One region of the Kribbella sp. NPDC050470 genome, then DNA from elsewhere that is predicted to be linked to it. Evidence: riboswitches for the same ligand, from Rfam matches in the RefSeq annotation. Region 1 holds a riboswitch; each other region holds the start of a gene.
What was found. Region 1 has a riboswitch for thiamine pyrophosphate ahead of ACIBGM_RS37670 (purine-cytosine permease family protein). Riboswitches for the same ligand answer to the same signal wherever they lie in the genome.
Positions count from the first base shown of each region.

Region 1 (7,085 bases):
CTCTACCAGCACTTCCTCCCACCGGACATCACCGGACAACCATCCCCGCCGCACATGTGGTTCACCGTCGTCGACAGCCGCGGGCGCGTGCGCTGGACCGAGAAGCATGAGAACTGGGACGTGCTGGTCCTGGTGGCGCGGTCGACTCCGGCCGACTACCTCGGCTACCTCCGACGCGAACGCATCTGCTACCTCGTCGTCGGCGAAGACCGCGTCGACCTGACAGAAGCAATCGCCGCAATGGGCACCGAGCTCGGCATCAGTTGCGTGCTGTCGAACGCCGGCGGCGGACTGAACGGCGCACTCTTGCGAGCATGTCTGTTCGACGAACTGCACCTGACGTTGGCGCCTGCTCTGATCGGCGGACTCGGCACCCCATCGGTGATGGACGGGCCGCCGCTCGCCGTCGGCGAGTCCCCGACCCCATTGCAGTTGCTCGCGGTGCACACCGACACCGGCGGCTCCGTTCGCCTGCATTACGCCGTGGCCGAAAACTCCGGGGGCGGCTCCTTGGCGCTGTGATGTGGGCCGCATCCATGGTGCCGGCGACCTCCTTCCGGTCACTGCCTTTGGTTCGTTTGTGGGGGATGGGGTGGAACTGGGGTTTCGGGAGGTGGTGGGGGGTGGGTAGGGTGGATCGTCGTGACGAGGGCGCGGACCGGGCGGCGTGGGGATGCGCCTGTGCGGACGCGGCGGGGTGGGCGGCACAGTCGGAAGAAGTCGTACAAGGCGCAGTGGTTTTCGGTGACTGCTTTGGCGGTGCTGGGGACTGTGGTGGTGGCACATCCGGGCGCTACTAATCAGCGGAGTCTGGCGGCTGAGGTGGTGGCGGGGGTGGCTGCTTCGGCTACTGAGATGCCGGTGAGTGTGGTGACGCCTACGCCGGTGGCGACGCCGACGCAGAGGTTCACGACGCCGCAGCGGCCGGCGCCGACGTTGACGCGGCCGCCGAAGCAGGCGAAGCCGAACTACTCGGTGTCCAGCGGGAAGCTGGCCGTCGTGCCGGGGTTCGACAAGGCGAGCGGGATCCGCGACAAGCTGACGTACCGGGTGGAGATCGAGCAGGGGTTGTCGGTCAACGGCGCGGCGGTCGCGCAGATCATCCACAAGACGCTGACGGACGCGCGCGGGTGGCAGGCGATCCACCCGGTGAACTTCGAGCGGACCGACAAGGTGGACGCCGACCTGCGGATCATCCTGGCGACGCCGACGCTGACCGACAAGCTGTGCCTGCCGCTCGACACCGGCGGTGAGGTGTCCTGCCGGGTCGAGGACCGGGTCGTGCTGAACGCGAAGCGCTGGATGTACGCGATCCCGGCGTACTCCGGGAACGTCGCGCTCTACCGCAACTACCTGGTCAACCACGAGGTGGGGCACGCGCTCGGTCACGGTCACTCCACCTGCAGCAAGGCGAAGACGCCGGCGCCGGTGATGATGCAGCAGACCAAGGGCCTGGCCGGCTGCCTGCCCAACGCCTGGCCGACGATCAAGGCCACCTGAGGCCGTACGACCTGAGCGAAACCCTCGTTCGTGAGAGGCTGGGCCCGAGGGGAGGCAGCAGCGATGTCGTCACAGGATTTCCCGACGTACGGCCGCGGTGAGCAACCGGAGCAGCCGGCCGAGGAGCACCACTACGCCCCGCCGACGCCGTACGGCGGCAGCAGCTACGGCGCCCCGCCTCCCGGCCAGCAGCAGCCGGGCCACTACGCCCAGCCGCAGCCTTATGGCACCCCACCCGGCCAGTACGGCGCCCCACCTCAGGCACCGCCGCCGCAAGCCCCGCCCGGCGGGTACACGCAGCCGCCGAACTACCGCCCCGGCAGCCCCTACGGCCCCGCCGCGCATCCACAGCAGCGCGAGCTGCCGCAGTACGGCCGCGAGCTTCCGGTCGCACCCCGTGATCCGCGCGCGGCCCGCGTCCTGCTGCTCGCCACGATCATCGCCGCCGTCTACGGCCTGCTCGTCCTGTCGGTCCAGAGGGTCGCCCTGCGCGAGATCTCCCAGGCGCCAGGCTCACCGCTGAATCACCCGCTCCGGACCGACGTCATCGACACGATCGGCCAGTTGCTGCTGCTCCTGGTCGGCGCGGCCGCGATCGTGATGTGGACGCGCGACGTGCTCGCCCGCCGCAAGGTCGGCCGCGACATCGAGCCCCCCGAGCTGGGCGGCCTGCTCCTGGTCGGGGTCTCGCTGGTGCCGATCCTGATCTGGGCGGGGATGGTGCTGTCGACCGGCATGGGCGCGATCGACGACTCGCTCGACCGGCTGCCCACGGCCTACGGCTGGGGCGGGATCGGCCTGCTGATCCTTGCCGCCGGCTTCCTTCTCGGTTACCGCGAGCTGAAGCCGGACGTGTCCAACCCGGTCGTCCAGGCCGCGTCGGCCCGCCCGCCCTGGGAGTGAGCATCCCGGTCGTCCTGGTCCCGGGTCTCGGCCTCGGGCCCAAGTCGTACGCACCCACCGTCGAGCACCTCACCACGCCGTACCGGATCGTCACCCTGCCCGGGTACGGCGAACCCGCCGGGCGCGGCGACGACCTCCGGCCACAAGCCCTGGGGACGGCGGTCGCCGACAAGATCCGGGAGCGGTCGGTGCTCGTCGGGCACTCGGCCAGCTGCCAGGTCGTGGTCGAGACCGCGGTCGCCTTCCCCGAGCTCGTGCACGCCCTGGTCCTGATCGCGCCGACCGGGGACGTGCGCGCAGCGAGCTGGCCGGACCTGGTCGCCCGCTGGCTGGGCTCGGCCGTCCCGGAATCACCGCGCCTGATCCCGGCGCTGTTTCCGCAGTACGCGCGTACGACGTTCGCCACGATCGCCCGCGCGGTCGAGGCGGCCCGTCGCCACGACCTGGCCGGGATCATCACCCGGGTGCGGGCCCCGATCGTGATCGTGCGCTGCCGCCACGACCACCTGTCCCCGGCCGAGTGGACGGACCGGCTGGCCGAGCTCACGCACTGTGAGTGCCGCACCCTGTCGACCGGCTCGCACATGCCGGTGCTGACCAACGGCCCGGAGCTGGCCGCTCTCATCCAGCGGGCAGCGGCTGCACCCAACCCAGCCTGAAGCGCTATCGTTGACGCGGTAGCAAAACCGATGCGGGAGCTCGCACGACGCGCGGGCTGAGAGGGCGACGCCGGTCGCCGACCGCCTGAACCTGACCGGGTAATGCCGGCGTAGGGAGCGGGTCACCATGACCAGTACTGCTGTTCGTCCTGCCAAGCGGACCGAGGCGCCGCTCGTCCTCACCACGGACGCGCCGCGCACGCTCGGCTTCTTCGACCAGTTCACCCTGTGGGGGAACCTGGGCATCTCTCTGTTCGGTCCGGTGACCGGTGCGCTGGTCGCGGCGTACACGGGCTCGCTGGCCCAGGGCCTGCTCGCGGTCGTGGTCGGCTGCGGCATCGGTGCGCTGGTGCTCGGCGGCGCGGCCGTGTTCGGTTCGCAGACCGGTGCGCCGGCGATGGCCTGCCTGCGCGGCCTGTTCGGCCGACGCGGTTCGATCGCGCCGACCGTGCTGAACATCGCGCAGAACGTCGGCTGGGCGACGATGGAGATCATCGTCATCTCGCAGGCCGCGGTGGCGGTGACGAGTGAACGCTGGCGCTGGTTGTTCGTCGTACTGGCCGGAGTGATCGCGACGGTGATGGCGGTCCGGCCGCTCGGCAGCGTGAAGGTGCTGCGAAAGTTCATGGTCTGGCTGGTGCTGATCTCGTCGGTCTACCTGTTCGTGCAGGTGCTCAGCAAGCCGGTGCAGGACCTCCCGCAGGACGGCGTCTTCGGCTTCTGGCCGGCTGTCGACCTGGCTGCCGCCGGCGTGGTGTCGTTTGCGCCGCTGGCCGCCGACTACACGCGGCACTCGCGCACGAACAAGGCTGCCTTTGCCGGATCGTCGCTCGGCTACGGCATCGCGGCGATCGTGTACTACTCCCTCGGTGTGTTCGCCGTCGCGACGCTCGGGACCAACAGCACCGACGTGATCACCGCGCTCGTCACGCTGCCGGCCGGTGCGATCGCGCTGTTCGTGCTGCTGGTGGACGAGGTCGACGAGGCGTACGCGAACGTCTACTCGACCACGATGGCCACGCACAACCTGATCGGCCACGTCGACCGGCGCTGGATCTCGATCGCGATCGGCGTGCTCGCGACCGGCCTCGCCCTGATGGTTGACCTGGGCAACTACACGCAGTTCCTCTACCTGATCGGCTCGGTCTTCGTCCCGCTGTTCGCGGTCGCGATCGCGGACTTCTTCGTGGTCAGCAAGATGAACTGGGACGTCTCCGGTACGGCGCGCTTCCGCTGGCAGCCCGCGCTCGCCTGGCTGATCGGCTTCGTCGCCTACCAGCTGGTGAATCCGGGCACGGTGAAGGGCTGGTCGCCGTTCTGGACCGACGTCCAGCAGTGGGTGTTCAACGACCAGCCGGTGCCGACCTGGCTCGGCGCGACGTACACCTCGATCATCGTGTCGATGCTGGCCGCGGTGCTGCTCGGCCGGATCGGTCGCCGACCGCTGGACAACTGACCCGGAGTAACCGGGATACTTGCGCAATGCTGAACTCCGCACTGCGCAGCCGGGCCGAGTACGCGGAACTGGGGGCCGACGGACTGGCCGCGCGTACCACGCCCGAGCGGGACGCGGCGACCGTGAAGGCCGTCGAGGAAGTGCTCCAGGGCCGTGTGTCGGTGCTCGACCTGTGCTGCGGGTACGGCCGGATCGCGCTACCGCTGCGCCGGGCCGGGAAGGTGGTGCGAGCGCTGGACATCTCGCCGAACCTGGTCGAGGCCGGCCGGGCGAAGGCGGCCGAGGAGGAGCTCCAGATCGACTGGGCGATCGGTTCGATGACCGACCTGCCGTACAAGTGGGACGCGTTCGACGCGGTGATCTGCCTGTGGACCGCGTTCCACGAGCTGTTCGCCGAGGACGAGCAGGTGTCCACGATCTGCGAGATCTCCCGGGTGCTGAAACCGGGCGGGATGGCCATCATCGAGGGCCCGGTCTGGGGTCCGGCGACGGCGGCCGAGATCGCCAACGGGATGCGCCAGGGACCGGAGCACCGGATCGTCACCACCGAGCACTTCGGCGCCAGCAGCGTGCACTTCATCCACGACGAGGCCAGCTACGGGCGCTTGTGCGCGGCTGCCGGAATCGAGGACTACAAGGTGTACAAGCGGGACTGGGGCGGCCGTCGCCGGCTGATCCTGGAGATCCACCAGCCCGGTAACGACTGACACGTCAGGAATTTGATTCACCGCGCCCGGATTCCTTCCAGGCAAGGGAAAACAAGAAGCAGATCCCCACTCCACACTGGGGATCTGCTCCTTTGTTCTTCGAGTGTAAATGCTTTCTGGCCGGCGCGTGAAAAGTCAGTTTTTTGCTTCGAGATTCAGCAAGAATCGTTTCGCGTCCAGCCCGCCGGCGTACCCGGTGAGGGCTCCGTTCGCGCCGATCACCCGGTGGCACGGCAGTACGACGCAGACCGGGTTCGCACCCAGCGCCGTACCGACCGCGCGGGCCGCCTTCGGCCGGTCGATGTCGCCGGCAACCGCGCCGTACGTCGTCGTCCGCCCGTAGCTCGTGTGCGACGGGAGGTCGGTCAGCACGAGCCGCTGGAACGGCGTCGCCAGCGCGAGGTCCACGTCCAGGTCGAACGCGTGCCGCCGACCGGACAGGTACTCGTCCAGTTGCCGCCGTACGTCGTCCAGCGCCCGGGGCTGCCGTAGTACGCGCGGGGACACGGCCTTCGCGAGGCGGTTGGTCATGGTTTCCTCGTCGCCGAACGAACTGGCCACGACGCGACCTTCGGCGACTGCGAGCAGCATGGTGCCGATCGGGGTGTCGTGCAGGGTGTAGGCGACGTCCGCGGTCGGGAAGACCGGTGGTTTGAGGTCCGGTGCGGTGAGCCGGGCCAGCCGGCTCTCGAGATCAGTCATCGTTCACTCCGAGTTTGGTGCGCAAGGTCGCGAGCGCGTCACTGACGAGTCGCCGCGACGCGGCAGGCGTGGTGTCCAGGGCGGCGGCCACGCCGTGGTGGTCCAGGTCGCCGACGTACTTGAGCGTGACGGCGAAGCGTTGGCGTTCGGGTAGCTGGTTGACGGCGTGCCAGAGGTCGGGGTCCGGCCAGTCCGCGGCGTCCGGGCCGGCGACCGCGATCGGCGGGGCCTCGTCGAGCGGGCTCTGTGGTCTTCGGGCCCGGTGTACGTCGGTCGCGCAGCGGGCCGTGATGGTCAGCAGCCAGCTGCGCAGGTTCTTCGCCGAGGTGAGCCCGGGGTAGGCGGCGAAAGCCTTTTCCCAGGCGCGCTGGGCCACGTCGTCGCCGTCGACCGGCCCGGCCAGCGCACGCGCCAGCCGTGCCACGTCCTGCCAGTGCGCGTCGACGAGCGCCTGGAACGGCGGCAGCGAGACCTTCTCCGGAGCCATCACGCCAGTAGAACGCATCTGCCCCAGGGGGTGTGAGTCCGGATCCCGAGATTGTGCAGTTACTCAGTAGACTTTAGTGCCAAGATTGCTGACATGACGACGACCTTGCTCACCCGCCGTCGCGTCATCGATCTTCTGCGGACGGCGAGCGCCACCTGTCGGTGACCGACTACACGCTCTAGTCACCCCGTTGTCCCCGGCGGTCATCCGCCGTACGAGGCCTGTCTGAAGCCGCCTCCACACCCCGTCCGGCTGTTGCCGGTCGTCCCTGCCCCGTTCCGAGGGAGAGACATGTCTGTACCTGCCTTGAACCGTCCTGCCCTGGCCGTAGTACCCGACCGCCTGGAGGAGCGGACCGTCGACGCCGACGTCTACCGGTCCGTCTTCCGTCGCCACGCCGCCGGTGTCGTGGTGATCACCGCGGACGCCGGCCACGGGCCGGCCGGGTTCACCGCCACCTCACTGGTCTCGGTCAGCCTGCTGCCGCCGCTCGTCTCGTTCGCCATCGCCACCAGCGCGTCCAGCTGGCCGACCGTCAGCAAGGTCGACGGCCTGGTGATCAACTTCCTGTCCGCCGACCAGCAGTCCATCGCCGGCCGGTTCGCCACCAGCGGCATCGACCGGTTCGCCGAGCCGACCCGCTGGTCCCGGCTGCGCACCGGTGAGCCGGT
Region 1 covers NZ_JBITHV010000014.1:97,061-104,145, reverse strand. Annotated here, with positions in the region: gene ACIBGM_RS37690 (RibD family protein) at 1-522, shown strand, start outside; gene ACIBGM_RS37685 (DUF3152 domain-containing protein) at 856-1,500, shown strand; gene ACIBGM_RS37680 (hypothetical protein) at 1,564-2,403, shown strand; gene ACIBGM_RS37675 (alpha/beta hydrolase) at 2,400-3,062, shown strand; TPP riboswitch at 3,085-3,196, shown strand; gene ACIBGM_RS37670 (purine-cytosine permease family protein) at 3,190-4,518, shown strand; gene ACIBGM_RS37665 (class I SAM-dependent methyltransferase) at 4,545-5,225, shown strand; gene ACIBGM_RS37660 (methylated-DNA--[protein]-cysteine S-methyltransferase) at 5,361-5,927, opposite strand; gene ACIBGM_RS37655 (RNA polymerase sigma factor) at 5,920-6,414, opposite strand; gene ACIBGM_RS37650 (flavin reductase family protein) at 6,706-7,085, shown strand, end outside.

Region 2 (7,085 bases), on a different contig from region 1:
GGCTCGCGCGGGTCTCGTCGTACTCGGTCAGAGCTATGCGTGGCTCGGGCTCCACCGCACTCCGACCGGCGTCGACGTCGTACTGCGGCAGCGGGGCACACCGGATGAGGACGTCCTGCATCACGCTCAGTTGGAGACGCCGTACGTCGATTTGGCCGCCGACGTCGATGACAATGCGCTCGTGCGCTTCTCGTACCGGACCGGCGGTGAGTGGGTCGAAGCCGGCGTCTTCCAGGCCGTCGAAGGCCGGTGGATCGGGGCCGAGGTGGGGCTGTTCGCGGCGGCCCCGCAGGGCACGATGGACGGTGGCGGGGCTGTGTTCGGTCCCGTGCGGGTCACCGAGCGAGAGACGGCTTGATGGGCAGGACACCGAAGGACTCGATCACGATCGCCGACGTCGCGCGTGCGGCGGAGGTGTCGCGGGCGACCGTGTCCCGGGTGATGAACGGGCGCCTCACGGTCGCGCCGGACATCGCCGAACGCGTCCGCGCCGCCGCCGACCGGCTGAACTACCGGCCCAGCGACCTCGCCCGGAACCTGTCCCTCGGCCGGACGAACATGGTCGCGCTGGTGGTGCCGGACCTCGGCAACCCGCTGTTCCAGCAGATCATGCGCGGGATCACGAACGCCTCGGCCGCGGCCGGGTACCGCGTCCTGGTCGCCGAGACGGACGAGGACCCGCTGGCCGAGGCGGACATCGCGATCGAGGCCCGCCGCCGCTGCGACGCGCTCATCCTGGTGTCGCCGCGGCTGGCCGAGGAGCGGCTGCTCGAGCTGCTGCCGGACGTGAAGCCGGTCATCCTGGTCAACCGCGAAGGGCCGTCCGATGTGGCCTCGGTCGGCGTCGACTTCGGTCGCGCGGTGCGGATCGTGGTCGACCACCTCGTCGGCCTCGGGCACCGGCGGCTCGCCTACCTGGCCGGGCCGGTCGGCAGCGCGTCGAACACGGACCGCCTGCGCTCGCTCGAGATCGCCGAACGCGAGATCCCCGGACTCGAGCTCGTCCGGCTCGAGTGCGGCTCGTCGATCGAGGACGGCTACGGCGCGGTCGAGCAGGTGCTGGATTCACATGTCACCGCCGTGGTGGCGTTCAACGATCTGGTCGCATTCGGTCTGCTGGCGCGGCTCAACGAGGTCGGGGTCGCCGTACCTGCGGACCTGTCGGTGGCTGGGATGGACGACATCGGGTTGTCGCGGTTCGCCGTACCGTCGCTGACGACTGTCCGGGTCCCGCAGCAGGGGATGGGGGAGTTGGCCTGGCGGCGGTTGTACGCCGAGATCGCCGGGACCGAGGTGGATCTGGACGGGGTGCCGGACCTGCGGTTGGCGTTGCGGGCGAGCACCGGGCCGGTTCCGCAGGCGACGCGGCTGCAGTCCGACGCGCCTCGGGGGCGCTTGGGGCCAGTGCGTTGGCAGCAGCAGGGGGACATCTTCGTGCTGGGGTCGGAGTCCGGGCTGCTCGCGCACTACGAGTTCGGACGGCGGATGCCACAGGTGCACTCGCCGCGTCCGTATCTGCACCCGGTGCGGACGCTTGGCGGCCATCCACTGACCGAGGTGAGCCCAGTGGATCACCGGCACCACTACGGTGTGTCGCTGGCCGTTGCCGGCGTCAACGGGACGTCGCACTGGGGCGGTCGTACCTTCCTCCCCGGACGTGGTCCGACCTTGCTCACGAATCACGGCCAGCAGCGCAGCCGCGGAGTCACCGTCGACGACGGGCCCGGCAACGCGCTGACCGACGAGATCACCTGGTACGACGAACAGGGCCGGCCGCAACTGGTGGAACGCCGACAGCTCAGCGGCTCGCTCGCCGAAGGCGGTTGGCGCCTCGACTGGCACAGCGTCCTCACCGCGCGCTACGGACCGATCCGCATCGACAGCCCGGCGACCGCGGGACGTCCCGGCGCCGGGTACGGCGGCATCTTCTGGCGACTGCCGTCCGCCGAGAACACCGTCGTACTGAGCGAGGCCGGCGAAGGCGCCGACGCCGCCTACGGCTCGCTCAGCCCCTGGCTCGCCTTCGTCCAGCAACGCGGCGACACCGTCACCACCCTGCTCCTCGCCCAACCCGCCGATGTCCGCCCCTGGTTCCTCCGCGCCACCGACTACGTAGGCGCAGGCCCAGCCCTAGCCTGGCAAAGCGCCCTAGCCCTACAACCCGACCAACAACTCCACCTCACCCTGTCCGCCCTCCTCCTCGACCGCTCCATCGACCTCACCGAAGCCCCGGAGTTGGCCGAGAGGCTGCAGCAGTCGACCTAGAAAGCAGGCAGACCGGTCGTCGGTGAGGAGGCTTGGGCTGAGTGCCAGCGGCGGGGGACTCGGCCGGCCAGGCGGGCGGCTCGGCCTGCGGTGACTGCGTCTCGCATTGCGGCGGCCATCAGGGCGGGTTTTTCGGCGCGGGTGACGGGGGTGGCGAGCATGACGGCGGCGCAGCCGAGCTCCATGGCCAGCGCTGCGTCACTCGCCGTACCGATGCCTGCGTCGACGATCACCGGGACGTTGGCCGCCTCGGCGATCAGCGCGATGTTGTGCGGGTTGCGGATGCCGAGCGCGGAGCCGATCGGCGCCGCCAGCGGCATCACCGCCGCGCACCCCGCCTGCTCCAGGCGGCGCGCCAGGATCGGGTCGTCGTTCGTGTACGGCAGCACCGTGAAACCGTCCGCGACCAGCGCGTCGACCGCATCCAGCAACTCGATCGGGTCCGGCATCAGCAGGTGGTCGTCGGCGACCACCTCCACCTTGATCAGGTCGGTCTGCAACGCCTCCCGGGCGAGCCTCGCGGTCAGCACGGCCTCTGCCGCCGTGTGACAGCCGGCGGTGTTCGGCAGTACGTCGATCCCGTGCTGCTTGAGTACGTCGAGGATCGAGCCCTCGTGGCCGGTGCCGAGCCGGCGCATCGCGACCGTGGTGAGTTGGGTGCCTGAGGCAAGCAATGCCTCTTCCATCACCTCGAGGTTCGCGGCGCCGCCGGTCCCCATGATCAGCCGGGAGGTGTAGATCCGGCCGCCGAGCTCCAGCGGATCGTCCATGTGCTCAACCATGTCCTCAACCACCCTGGACCGCACTGACGATCTCGACCCGGTCGCCGTCCGTGAGCGTCGTACCGGCCCACTCGTCGCGCGTCAGCACGGTCTGGTTCACCGCGACCGCGATCCCGGTCTCGCGGTCGGAGTACTCCCGGACCAGTTCGGCAACGGATCGATCCGGCGGGACTGTCGTCGCCTCACCGTTCACCCACACGTCGTACGCCATCGCGTCCTCCCTACGCCGGCATTACCCGATACAGGTTCAGCGGTCGGCGACACCGTGGTCAGTCGCCCTCTCAGCCCACTCTGGCGTGAGCTCCCGCGGCTCCCTCGACGATAACCACCGCACCTCACCGAAACAACCCAGGTCCAAACCCCGGTCCGATGTCACAGCCGCGCAGGGTGACCTCTCTGTGCAGCCGACGCGGATGCTAACGGCCGGGTACGCCGGTTCTCACGCTGGTCAGCGAGCAGGAGTTGGCGGGTCGGGGGCGGTCTTGCTCGGCGGCGGGTCTGGGCGAGTGGGAGGCTGCTAGGCGGCGTTGAAGGTGGTTAGTTTGGAGGGGTTGAGGGCCCAGAGGACCTGTTCGATGCCGGCTGTTGAGGCGGTGATGGTCAGTACGGCGAAGGTGGTGCCGTTGCGGCGGAGGATTGCGGCGGCCTGGCCGTTGACGGTGCCGAGCTCGACGTCGGCGCCTTCCCAGAACGTCGATGCGTAGGCCTTGTGGACCTTCGCCACTCGGTCCGCGCCGACCAGCGGGTAGCGGGTGGCCCGCGCGGCGCCGCCGCTGTCGGAGTAGCTGACGACGTCGGCGGCGAGCAGGCGTTCGAGCTCTTCGAGGTCGCCGGACTGCGCGGCGGTGACGAAGGCAGTCAGCAGTTCGCGCTGCTCCGAACCGGTCACCGGATTGTGCCGCTCGGCGACGATGCGTTTGCGGGCCCGGCTGACCAGTTGGCGCGAGGCCGCCTCGGTGGACCCGATGATCTCGGCGATCTGGCTGTACGGGTAGTCGAACGCCTCCCGCAGGATGTACGCCGCCCGCTCGGTCGGCGTCAGCCGTTCCAGGATGAGCAGTACGGCGAACTCCAGCGCCTCGCTCCGTTCGGCGCCGAGGTACGGGTCCGCGCTGGTGTCGACCGGCTCCGGCAACCACGGGCCGATGTACGTCTCCCGCCGTACCCGTGCCGACTGGGTCGCGTTGATCGCCAGCCGGGTGATCGCGGTCGCCAGGTACGCCGCCGGGTTCGTCACCTTGCTGCGGTCGGTGGTCTGCCAGCGCAACCACACGTCCTGGACGAGGTCCTCGGCCTCGGCGGCGCTGCCGAGCATCCGGTAGGCGATGCCGAACAGCCGGCCCCGGACCTCGGCGAACACCGCCGCGGCCTGCTCCAAGTCGGCCGAGGTCATTCGTGGAACTTGATCTCGCGATGGGTGCCGTCGCACAACGGCTTGTTGGACGAGTGACCGCACCGGCACAACGTCGCCCGGTTGCGGGTCTCCTGCAGCCGCCCGTCCGCCCGGTGCACCGGCAGGTCGCCGGTGACCCACAACGCGCTGGCCTGGCCGTCCTCCTCCTCGAGCACCGAGATCGCCCGCGGCAGGTCGGGCTCGATCGACTGACCGCCGCGCTCGAGCGCGTAGCTGTAGGACCCCGAGGGGCAGTGGTCGATTCGTCCCATGACATCGGAGCGTACGTCGCTGTCCTCGGTGTCGGCGAGCATCTTGGCAATCGGACGCGTCCGGCCGATGCAGAAGGCGGCGTGGATGCACAGCTCGCCGACCCGCTGCGCGGAGATGCCGACGCCGTCGTGGACGTGCTGCAGCTCGCCGTACGGCGCCATCGGCTCGGCCTCGGTGCCGTCGAAGCCGACCACTGCGTGGGTCCCGTCGCAGAACGGCTTGGAGCCGGACCGGCCGCACCGGCAGAGCGCGTACGTGTCCTCGGTCTCGATGGCCGCCGACGTCTGCCAGGTGAGCGAGTCGTTGTTCTCCGAAACGATCTTGAGCTTGCGCCGCAGCGGCACCCGGCCGTAGACGACGTACGGACCATTCGGCAGTACGGCGACCCGCTGCGACTCGCCGACCGACCACTCACGCGCCGCCGGCGTGACGTAGTCGAACGTGGGACCAGCGACGAAGCCGTCGTCGTCGGACATCTGCATCAGCGCCTCGGCCTGGGCCTTCAGCGCATACATGGTGCCGGTGGCAACGGACAGCATCCGCGGACTGCCGTTGAACGTCTGCTCGAGCAGGTGCAGCACCGCGCAGTACGTGTGGTTGAACTCCTCCTGGGCGACCCGGATCGGGTGTCCTTCCGGGTGGTCGGTCAGCCGTGGATTCGGCCGCATCGGGCGTACGCCGTTCACGTCGAAGCCGATCGGCTCACCGGTCGGACCGGACTCCGGGGTGTCACCACGCTGATACCGCCGGCCGAGCTTGAGCTCCTGGAAGCGGTAGTAGTGCGCCACCTCGTCACGGTCGGGATGGAACATGTCCGCATCCCCATCCCAGACTTCGCCACGCGCCGTACCCTCGCCCTGCTCGACGATCTCCTCCAGCGCCTCGAGCGCGGACTTGAGGCTGTCGACCACGATCAACCGGCCGCCGCTGTGCCGGAAGTGGGCCTTGCCGACCTGCCGGGCCGGATCGCCGCAGAAGACCGCGTCCTCGCCGAGCTCGTCGCACAGCTCGATCAGCGCGCGTTCGATCGCGTCGTAGAACTGGCCGATCGTCTCGTAGTTGTCGCCCTCTGCCGGGCCGCCGGGCGGCGCCGGCCGCTCGATCCGGAGGAACATCTCCAGCGCCTCCGGCCCGAACGGCGCCAGCGACAGTTGCAGCGAGCGGTCGCCGTGCGGCATCCGCCGTGGATGCGGTGGCAGCATCTCGGGCTTGTCCAGGTGCGGCCGGCCGCCGACCGCATTCAGGATGTTGGCCGCGAGCGCGAGGTGCAGCATCTCCTCAGAGAAGACACTGCCCACGACCTGGACGGCCTCCGGGTTCCGCTGCGGGTCCAGCGAGTACAGCGCGCACAGGTACGGCGGCAGCGTCGCGTGCTCGAGCTCGACCGCCCACTGCAGGTGCTCCCGAAGGCTTTCCAAGGTCCACGTCATGCTTTTCTCCCGTGAATCAGTTGCATCGACAGGTGTCCGCCTTCGAAGAGATCGGCGAGCCGCCGCCCCTGTCGAGCGGCGAGCGTGTAAGCGGAGTGCGAGCTGTGCCGGGCCTCGACCATGGCGGCGACCTCGGCTGCCCTGAGCGACCATGACCGGGGTACGTCGGCCGGCCGCTCGATCTGCTCCAGGACGTCGAACCCCGCTTCCGCCAGCAGGGTGTCCAGCTCGCGCTGGCCAGGGAAGTGGTTGCCGTCCGGGAGCCGTCGCAGTTGTTTGCCCTGGGCAATTACGACGAGGAGGCCGACGGACCCACCCGGGACCAGCACGCGGTGGATCTCACTGAGGAGAGTCGCTTTGTCCTCGACCGTGCACAGCACACCGAGACACCATGCGACGTCGACCGACGCCGTACGCACGGGAATCCGACGACCGTCCGCCAGTACGACGGGCAAGCCGAACAATGTGGACGCGGCCCGGCACGCGGCAGGCATCGGCTCGAGCAGGATCGGGCTGACGCCGAATCGTTCGGCCGCCCAGGCGGCCGGTCCGCCGACGCCCGCGCCGACGTCGAGCAGGCGCATGCCGGCGGACAACTCGCAGGCCTCGGCCAGCCAGGCCAGCGCTGTCGGGCTGGCGCTTCCTCGGCATGCGGCCGGGATGGCGTACCGGTCGCCCAGCTGTCGTACGGCGTCCGCCGTCCACCCGGCCACGTCGTCGAACTCGGCAACCATCGCCGCAGCGGTCATCCGAACCTCTCCAAGAGCACCCCAGTTGCTGTCCGTCGCGAGCTAAGACAGGCCAGCCCGGCGGCGTGTGACAGCCGTGACATCGAGCTCCGGTCACAAACGCGCAAGCTGCCATGTCTGAGCTTGCGACACCGATTCCCGAAGGAGTTCCCCATGAACGACCAACGTCCTGCCGTCGTACTCGTGCACGGCG
Region 2 covers NZ_JBITHV010000004.1:613,134-620,218, forward strand. Annotated here, with positions in the region: gene ACIBGM_RS14915 (family 43 glycosylhydrolase) at 1-358, shown strand, start outside; gene ACIBGM_RS14920 (DUF6807 family protein) at 358-2,265, shown strand; gene ACIBGM_RS14925 (thiazole synthase) at 2,262-3,047, opposite strand; gene thiS (sulfur carrier protein ThiS) at 3,052-3,258, opposite strand; TPP riboswitch at 3,249-3,365, opposite strand; gene ACIBGM_RS14935 (RNA polymerase sigma-70 factor) at 3,565-4,440, opposite strand; gene ACIBGM_RS14940 (ferritin-like domain-containing protein) at 4,437-6,143, opposite strand; gene ACIBGM_RS14945 (class I SAM-dependent methyltransferase) at 6,140-6,892, opposite strand; gene ACIBGM_RS14950 (alpha/beta fold hydrolase) at 7,046-7,085, shown strand, end outside.
Region 2: it holds a riboswitch for thiamine pyrophosphate, as region 1 does, so the genes downstream of both, thiS (sulfur carrier protein ThiS) here and ACIBGM_RS37670 (purine-cytosine permease family protein) in region 1, are expected to answer to the same signal.

Region 3 (7,085 bases), on a different contig from region 1:
GTGGTGCTGGGGGCAACGATCATCGTGGTCGGCCTGATCGGCCTGGTCTTCAGCCTGTGGCGGGAATGAACCGCGATCCCGGGCTGCAGCCGGAGCGGACCCTGCTCGCCTGGCGGCGGACTGCGCTCGGCCTGATTGCGAACGGGATCCTCTTGCTTGCCTCCGGCCACGGTACGTCGGACGTCCGCACCGGCCTCGGCGTCGTCGTACTGGTCCTGTCGCTGGCCTGCTGGGCCGCGGTGAGCGCCGTCTACCGCCGTACGAAGGGCGCGCCGGTGCATGCCCTCGGCCACCAACGGGTGCTCCGGGCGGCAGCCGGTCTGGTGCTCGTGGTGGGGCTTTTCGACCTCTACGCCGTGCTCACGCGCTGAGACCGATCGGTTACTCGCCGGTGGTGTCCAGGCAGCCGAGTTCACCGCGACGCGGTACGTTGGCCAGGCGGATGCCGCGTCAACGGTCCGTTCCCCCTAGCATGTTCACGGTTTGTCCCTCGTTCACCCGGAGCTTGAAGTGCCGTTACGTCTGCGTCCGAACGACCCGACGTTCTACGACCTTTTCACCGAGTCCGCCAACCACCTCGTGGACGGATCACGGATCCTGGCCGAGTTGCTCGGCAGTACGGCGGGAACCGGGCTCTCGTCGAGCCACCAGATCGCCGCCCAGATGAAGGACGCCGAGCACGCGGCGGACGAGACCACGCACTCGATCATCCGGCGGGTGAACTCGACGTTCGTCACGCCGTTCGACCGCGAGGACATCTACCGGCTGGCCTCCGACCTCGACGACGTCATGGACTACATGGAGGAGGCGGTGGACGCCGTCCACCTGTTCGCCCTGGAGAAGCTGCCGGAGGAGATCGCCGAGCAGATCGAGGTGCTGCAGCGGGCCGCCCAGCTGACCGCCGAGACGATGCCGCGGCTGCGCACCATGAAGGACCTGGCCGAGTACTGGATCGAGATCAACCGGCTGGAGAACACCGGTGACGCCGTGCACCGGCGGCTGATCGCCAAGCTGTTCAGCGGCGAGTACGAGGCCCTGACGGTGATGAAGGTGAAGACCGTGGTCGACCTGCTGGAGGCCGCGATCGACGCCTTCGAGCACGTCGCGAACACGGTCGAGCAGATCGCCGTCAAGGAGAGCTGAGCGTGGAGCTCGCGCTCGTCGTCGCGGTGGTCGTCATCGCGCTCGTGTTCGACTACACCAACGGCTTCCACGACGCGGCGAACGCGATCGCAACCTCGGTCTCGACCCGCGCGCTGACCCCGCGGGTGGCGCTGGCGATGGCCGCGGTGATGAACTTCGTAGGGGCTCTGCTCGGCACCGAGGTCGCCGAGACGGTCGGCAAGGGCATCATCAGTGTGCCGTCCGGTGAGCACGGGCTGGTGGTTGTGCTCAGCGCCTTGGTCGGCGCGATCACCTGGAACCTGATCACGTGGTACTTCGGCCTGCCCAGCTCCTCGTCGCACGCTCTGATCGGCGGCCTGGTCGGCGCCGGGCTCGCCTCGGCCAGCACGGTGCTGTGGTCCGGCATCCTGGACAAGGTCGTCATCCCGATGGTGCTGTCGCCGACAGTCGGCTTCCTCGGCGCGTTCGTCCTGATGCTCACGATCCTCTGGGTGTTCCGGCGGGCCCACCCGGGCAAGGTGACCCGGGGCTTCCGGCTGTCCCAGTCGCTGTCCGCCGCCGCGATGGCGCTCGGCCATGGTCTGCAGGACGCGCAGAAGACGATGGGCGTGATCTTCCTGGCCCTGCTCACCACCGGGTACGTCCAGGAGGGCGACGGGATCCCGCTGTGGGTCAAACTGGCCGCCGCGACCGCTATCTCGCTCGGGACGTACTCCGGCGGCTGGCGGATCATGCGGACGCTGGGCCGCCGGATCATCCACCTGGACCCGGCCCGCGGTTTCGCCTCCGAGGCGGTCGCCGCGACCGTCCTGTACGTGATGGCGATCGGCCTGCACGCGCCGGTTTCCACCACGCACACGATCACCTCCGCGGTGATGGGCGCCGGCGCCACCAAGCGCCTGTCCGCGGTCCGCTGGGGCGTCGCGCGCGGCATCGTCACCGCCTGGGTCCTGACCATCCCCGCCGCCGGTGCGGTCGCCGCGCTCTGCTACGGCTTGGCCCACTTCATCCTGGAGTGACCCCGGTCAGCGGTTCCAGCGGCGTACGGCCTTGGCCACGTCTTTGGGGCGGATGGCGCCGAGGTTGAGCTCCCAGGTGGCGGCCAGGCGGTCGCCGAGCTCGGCCAGGTCGAGGTAGGCCTGCGGCCGCACCGCCACCACCCAGGTGGCCGCGGCTGCATGGCCCTGCTGGAAGAGCAGGTGGTCCGCGGTCGCCTCGAGCTTGCTCCGGTTCTCGCCGTCCAGCCCGCTCGCGGCCCAGTCCTGCACGATCGCGCCGTCGTCGGCGGTCATCCGGGCCAGGTAGGTCAGCGGGCCACGCCAGAAGCCGCGGCTGCCGATGGTGTCCAGGCTCTCCAGCGGGAACCAGCCGTTCTGGCAGCGCCGCCCGTTGATCGCGGACTCCACCTCGCGGGCCTGCCCCGAGGTCAGGCCCCGGACCGCCCAGTCGAGGAAGAACGCGCCGACATCGGGGATCTCCTCCGCGACGTGCGGAGCCACGGTCAGTATCCCCGGCTCGAAGAGATGCAGCTCTTCGGGTGACTTCACCAACGCTTCCCCCGCCCACCTGAGTACGACGGCCACGCGCGCCACCACGCGGCCGAGACACAGGGACCCCCCAGGTACCTGCTACTTCCAACAAGTGCTCTTAGTACCCCCACGCCGTACCGGGGTCAAGGTCCTGTCCGGTAGCCGACTACTTCTTCCGGGCCGCCCGGCGGGCCAGCTCCTCCCGGTCCAGCCGCTCGGCCTCCTCGGGCGTCGGCGCGCTCCCGCCGTACGAGGCCGGCAGCCACCAGGCGCCGGCGGGCTGCTCGGGGTAGGCCCGGATGGTGCGGTCGAGCATGCCGGCCATGGTCGAGCGCAGGTGCGCGGTCGCCTCGGCCGGGTCGTCGTCCGCGGTGACCGTGATCGGCTCGCCGACGGTGATCGCGATCGTCCGGTGCCGGGAGAAGTCGCGCGGATGGTCCTTGGTCAGTATCCGCTGCGTCCCCCACAGGATCATCGGCAGCACCGGTACGGCGGCCTCGGCGGCCATCCGGACCGTGCCGGACTTGAACTCCTTCAGCTCGAACGACCGGCTGATCGTCGCCTCCGGGAACACGCCGACCACCTCGCCGGCGTTCAGGTACTCGATCGCCTGCCGGTACGACGCCGTACCGGCCGCGCGGTCCACCGGGATGTGGTGCATCCCGCGCATCAGCGGTCCGGAGACCCGGCTGCGGAACAGCACCTCCTTGGCCATGAACCGCACCAGCCGCTTGCTCGGCAGCGCGCCGAACCCGCCGAGCACGAAGTCGACGTACGAGATGTGGTTCATCGCGATCACCGCGCCGCCGGTCCGCGGCACGTTCTCCGTCCCGGTCAGCTGGAACTTCAGGTCCAGCACCTTGAACGCCGTCTTCGCGAAGCCGATCACCGGCGGGTACACGAGGTCGCGCATTCCCGAACGCTACCGGCTCCGGTCAACCGGCGGACGTGACGCGCCCCACGGAATCCCGTATGCAGTTGTTCGTTAGGGTGGACCGCGACAACTTTAGATCGCGGGAGCTCGCACCGAAGTGGGCTGAGAGGGCGGCTGGGTGGATCCCGGCGCCGCCGACCGCCGAACCTGTCCGGGTAATTCCGGCGTAGGGAGCAGCAACGTGACAACCATCGGCAATAACGTCCGACCTACTGTCACCACCAGCCCGATCTCGGGCTCGGAGAAGATCTACCGCGGCGAGCTGAACGTTCCGGCCCGCCGCGTCCACCTCACCAACGGCGAGCACTTCGACCTGTACGACACGTCCGGTCCGTACACCGACTCGTCCGCGCGGATCGACGTACAGGCCGGTCTGCCCGCGCTCCGGCGGGACTGGATCGCCGGCCGCGAGCCGTTGACGCAGCTCGGGCACGCCCGGGCCGGAACCATCACCGAGGAGATGAAGTACATCGCGGTCCGGGAGGGCGTCGACCCGGAGTTCGTCCGGGACGAGGTGGCGCGCGGCCGGGCGGTGATCCCGGCGAACCGGCGGCACCCGGAGTCCGAGCCGATGATCATCGGCAAGAAGTTCCTGGTGAAGGTGAACGCGAACATCGGCAACTCGGCCGTGACCAGCTCGATCGAGGAAGAGGTCGAGAAGCTGGTCTGGGCGACCCGGTGGGGCGCGGACACCGTGATGGACCTGTCCACCGGCAAGAACATCCACGAGACGCGCGAGTGGATCCTGCGCAACTCGCCGGTGCCGATCGGGACGGTCCCGCTCTACCAGGCGCTGGAGAAGGTGAAGGGCGACCCGGCCGCGCTGTCGTGGGAGGTCTACCGCGACACGGTCATCGAGCAGTGCGAGCAGGGTGTCGACTACATGACCGTGCACGCCGGCGTCCTGCTGCGGTACGTCCCGCTGACCGCGCAGCGGATCACCGGGATCGTGTCGCGCGGCGGCTCGATCATGGCCGCGTGGTGCCTGGCGCACCACCAGGAGTCCTTCCTGTACACGCATTTCGCCGAGCTCTGCGAGATTCTCCGTGCGTACGACGTGACGTTCTCACTCGGCGACGGGCTCCGGCCGGGGTCGATCGCGGACGCCAACGACGCGGCCCAGTTCGCCGAGCTGCGGACTCTCGGCGAGCTGACCAAGATCGCCTGGGAGCACGACGTCCAGGTGATGATCGAAGGTCCCGGACACGTGCCGATGCACAAGATCGCTGAGAACGTCCGGCTCGAGGAGGAGCTGTGCGGCGAGGCGCCGTTCTACACTTTGGGGCCGTTGGCAACTGATGTGGCGCCGGCCTACGACCACATCACCTCGGCGATCGGCGCGGCCCAGATCGGCTGGCTCGGTACGGCGATGCTCTGCTACGTTACGCCAAAGGAGCACCTCGGCCTGCCGGACCGCGACGACGTGAAGACCGGCGTGATCACCTACAAGATCGCCGCGCACGCAGCCGATCTGGCCAAGGGGCACCCGGGTGCGCAGGACTGGGACGACACGTTGTCCAAGGCAAGGTTCGAGTTCCGCTGGGAGGACCAGTTCAACCTATCGCTGGACCCGGACACCGCGCGGTCGTACCACGACCAGACGCTGCCCGCCGAGCCGGCCAAGACCGCGCACTTCTGCTCGATGTGCGGGCCGAAGTTCTGCTCGATGCGGATCACCGCGGACATCCGCGCGTACGCCGAGGAGAAGGGCCTGACCTCGACCGAGGCGATCGAGGCCGGCTTCGCCGAGATGTCGGAGACGTTCAAGTCGCACGACAAGAAGCTGTACCTGCCGCTGGCGGACTGAGTACCGGACCGCCAGGCCATCACAATCGCCGGCCATTCGGCCGGCGCCCGCTGGAGTCGTCTCAGAGGGTCCGGTTGTGATGGCCTGGCGGTTCGTATCGTGCTGACTCCGCGTGAAGTCGCGGGGCGAGTCGAGATGCCGAGCAGGCCGGATCCAGCGGAGAATTGGGGAGATCGGCGGGCCTGCGGGGCGGTCACTGGGAGTGATTGGGTGAACCGATTCAGGTTTTTTCCTTCACTCTACGTGAATAAGACTGTAGCCTTAATGCGTTGGGAAGGAGGTGTGGCGGTGGTCTTCGTTCTCACGGTAGATCAGCGGGGCAGCCGAAGCATGACCGATCTCGTACCCGAGCTACTGAACACGCTGAACCGGCGGCCGCGGCGGACCGGTTTGCTCCGGAAGTTCGAGCGGACGGCCGGCGACGAGGTGCAAGGGGTGCTCTCGGAGGCGCGCCCGACCATCGACGTGGTCGTCGAGCTGCTGCGTTCCGACACCTGGTACGTCGGTCTCGGCGTAGGCGACGTCGCCCAGCCCTTGCCCCGCAGCACGCGGGCAGGCAGCGGCGAGGCGTTCGTGAACGCGCGGGAGGCGGTGAACCGGGCGAAGTCGAGCCCGCACCATGTCAACGTGGTCGGCTCCGACTCCCGCGTCGCGGAGCAGGTGGAGACAGTGCTGTGGCTGATGGCGTCGGTGCTGCGGCGGCGTAGCGAACGCGGCTGGGCAGTGGCCGACCTGCTGGCCGAGGGACTCACCAGGCGGGAGATCGGCGTGAAGCTGGGGATCAGCCAGTCGGCGGTGACGCAACGGGCCCAGGCGGCCGGCTTCGCCGAGGAGCAACGCGGACGGAAGCTGGCAGCCGAGCTGCTGGGACCAGGGGCCGCTGCGTGACGGCACTCATCCTGTCGTTGACCGCAGCCGCCCTGGTCCTCGCCGTACTGGCGTGGGTGCCCAAGGCCGGCTCTACGGTGCAGATCGTGCTCAGCGGGGTGATGCTGGCCTGTCTGATCGCCGTCGGCCTCCTGCTGCTCGCAGGCGACGGCGTGGACGGTTGGCGCGAGCGCTGGTGGAACGTGCTGCTCCTGCTGGCCGGCGGGCTCGCAGTCACCGGTGGCGGGCCGCTGACGACCTCTGTGCTGGCTCTGGTCGACCGGGGCAACACGAGAGCCCAGTCGACGCAGAAGGCCGGTGAGGTACTGCGTGGCGGCGCGCTGATCGGTTCACTCGAGCGCGGCGCCATCTACGCAGCCCTGGTGGCAGGCTGGCCGGAGGGACTCGCGATCGTGCTGGCCATCAAGGGGCTGGCCCGCTACCCCGAGCTCCGCAGCCCCGATCAGCCCGCCTCGGTCACACCGCAGGCAGTGGCCGAGCGCTTCATCATCGGCACCTTCACCAGCGTCCTGTGGTCGGTCACCGGCGCCGCCTTCCTGCTGTCGCGCTAGTCCGACCTGATCACGTAGGTGGACATCACCTTGTCGTGCCAGGTCTGCTTCTGGTCGTCCCACAGCGGCCAGAGCAGATTCAGGAAGCAGGCGTTGTTGAAGAGCCCGCTCAGGAACTCGCGCAGGAACGCCTTGCCGGCGCCGACCGGCTGGAACGACTGGGCGTCGACCAGGCGCAGGTGCAGCGCGCTCTTGCCGACGCTCTGCCCGGTCTTGCCCTGGCGGAAGACCCGGTTCCACAGCCCGAGGCC
Region 3 covers NZ_JBITHV010000005.1:111,238-118,322, forward strand. Annotated here, with positions in the region: gene ACIBGM_RS15760 (DUF202 domain-containing protein) at 1-69, shown strand, start outside; gene ACIBGM_RS15765 (DUF202 domain-containing protein) at 66-371, shown strand; gene ACIBGM_RS15770 (DUF47 family protein) at 511-1,143, shown strand; gene ACIBGM_RS15775 (inorganic phosphate transporter) at 1,146-2,144, shown strand; gene ACIBGM_RS15780 (hypothetical protein) at 2,151-2,672, opposite strand; gene ACIBGM_RS15785 (lysophospholipid acyltransferase family protein) at 2,821-3,567, opposite strand; TPP riboswitch at 3,658-3,779, shown strand; gene thiC (phosphomethylpyrimidine synthase ThiC) at 3,770-5,395, shown strand; gene ACIBGM_RS15795 (transposase) at 5,726-6,283, shown strand; gene ACIBGM_RS15800 (hypothetical protein) at 6,280-6,834, shown strand; gene ACIBGM_RS15805 (RDD family protein) at 6,831-7,085, opposite strand, start outside.
Region 3: it holds a riboswitch for thiamine pyrophosphate, as region 1 does, so the genes downstream of both, thiC (phosphomethylpyrimidine synthase ThiC) here and ACIBGM_RS37670 (purine-cytosine permease family protein) in region 1, are expected to answer to the same signal.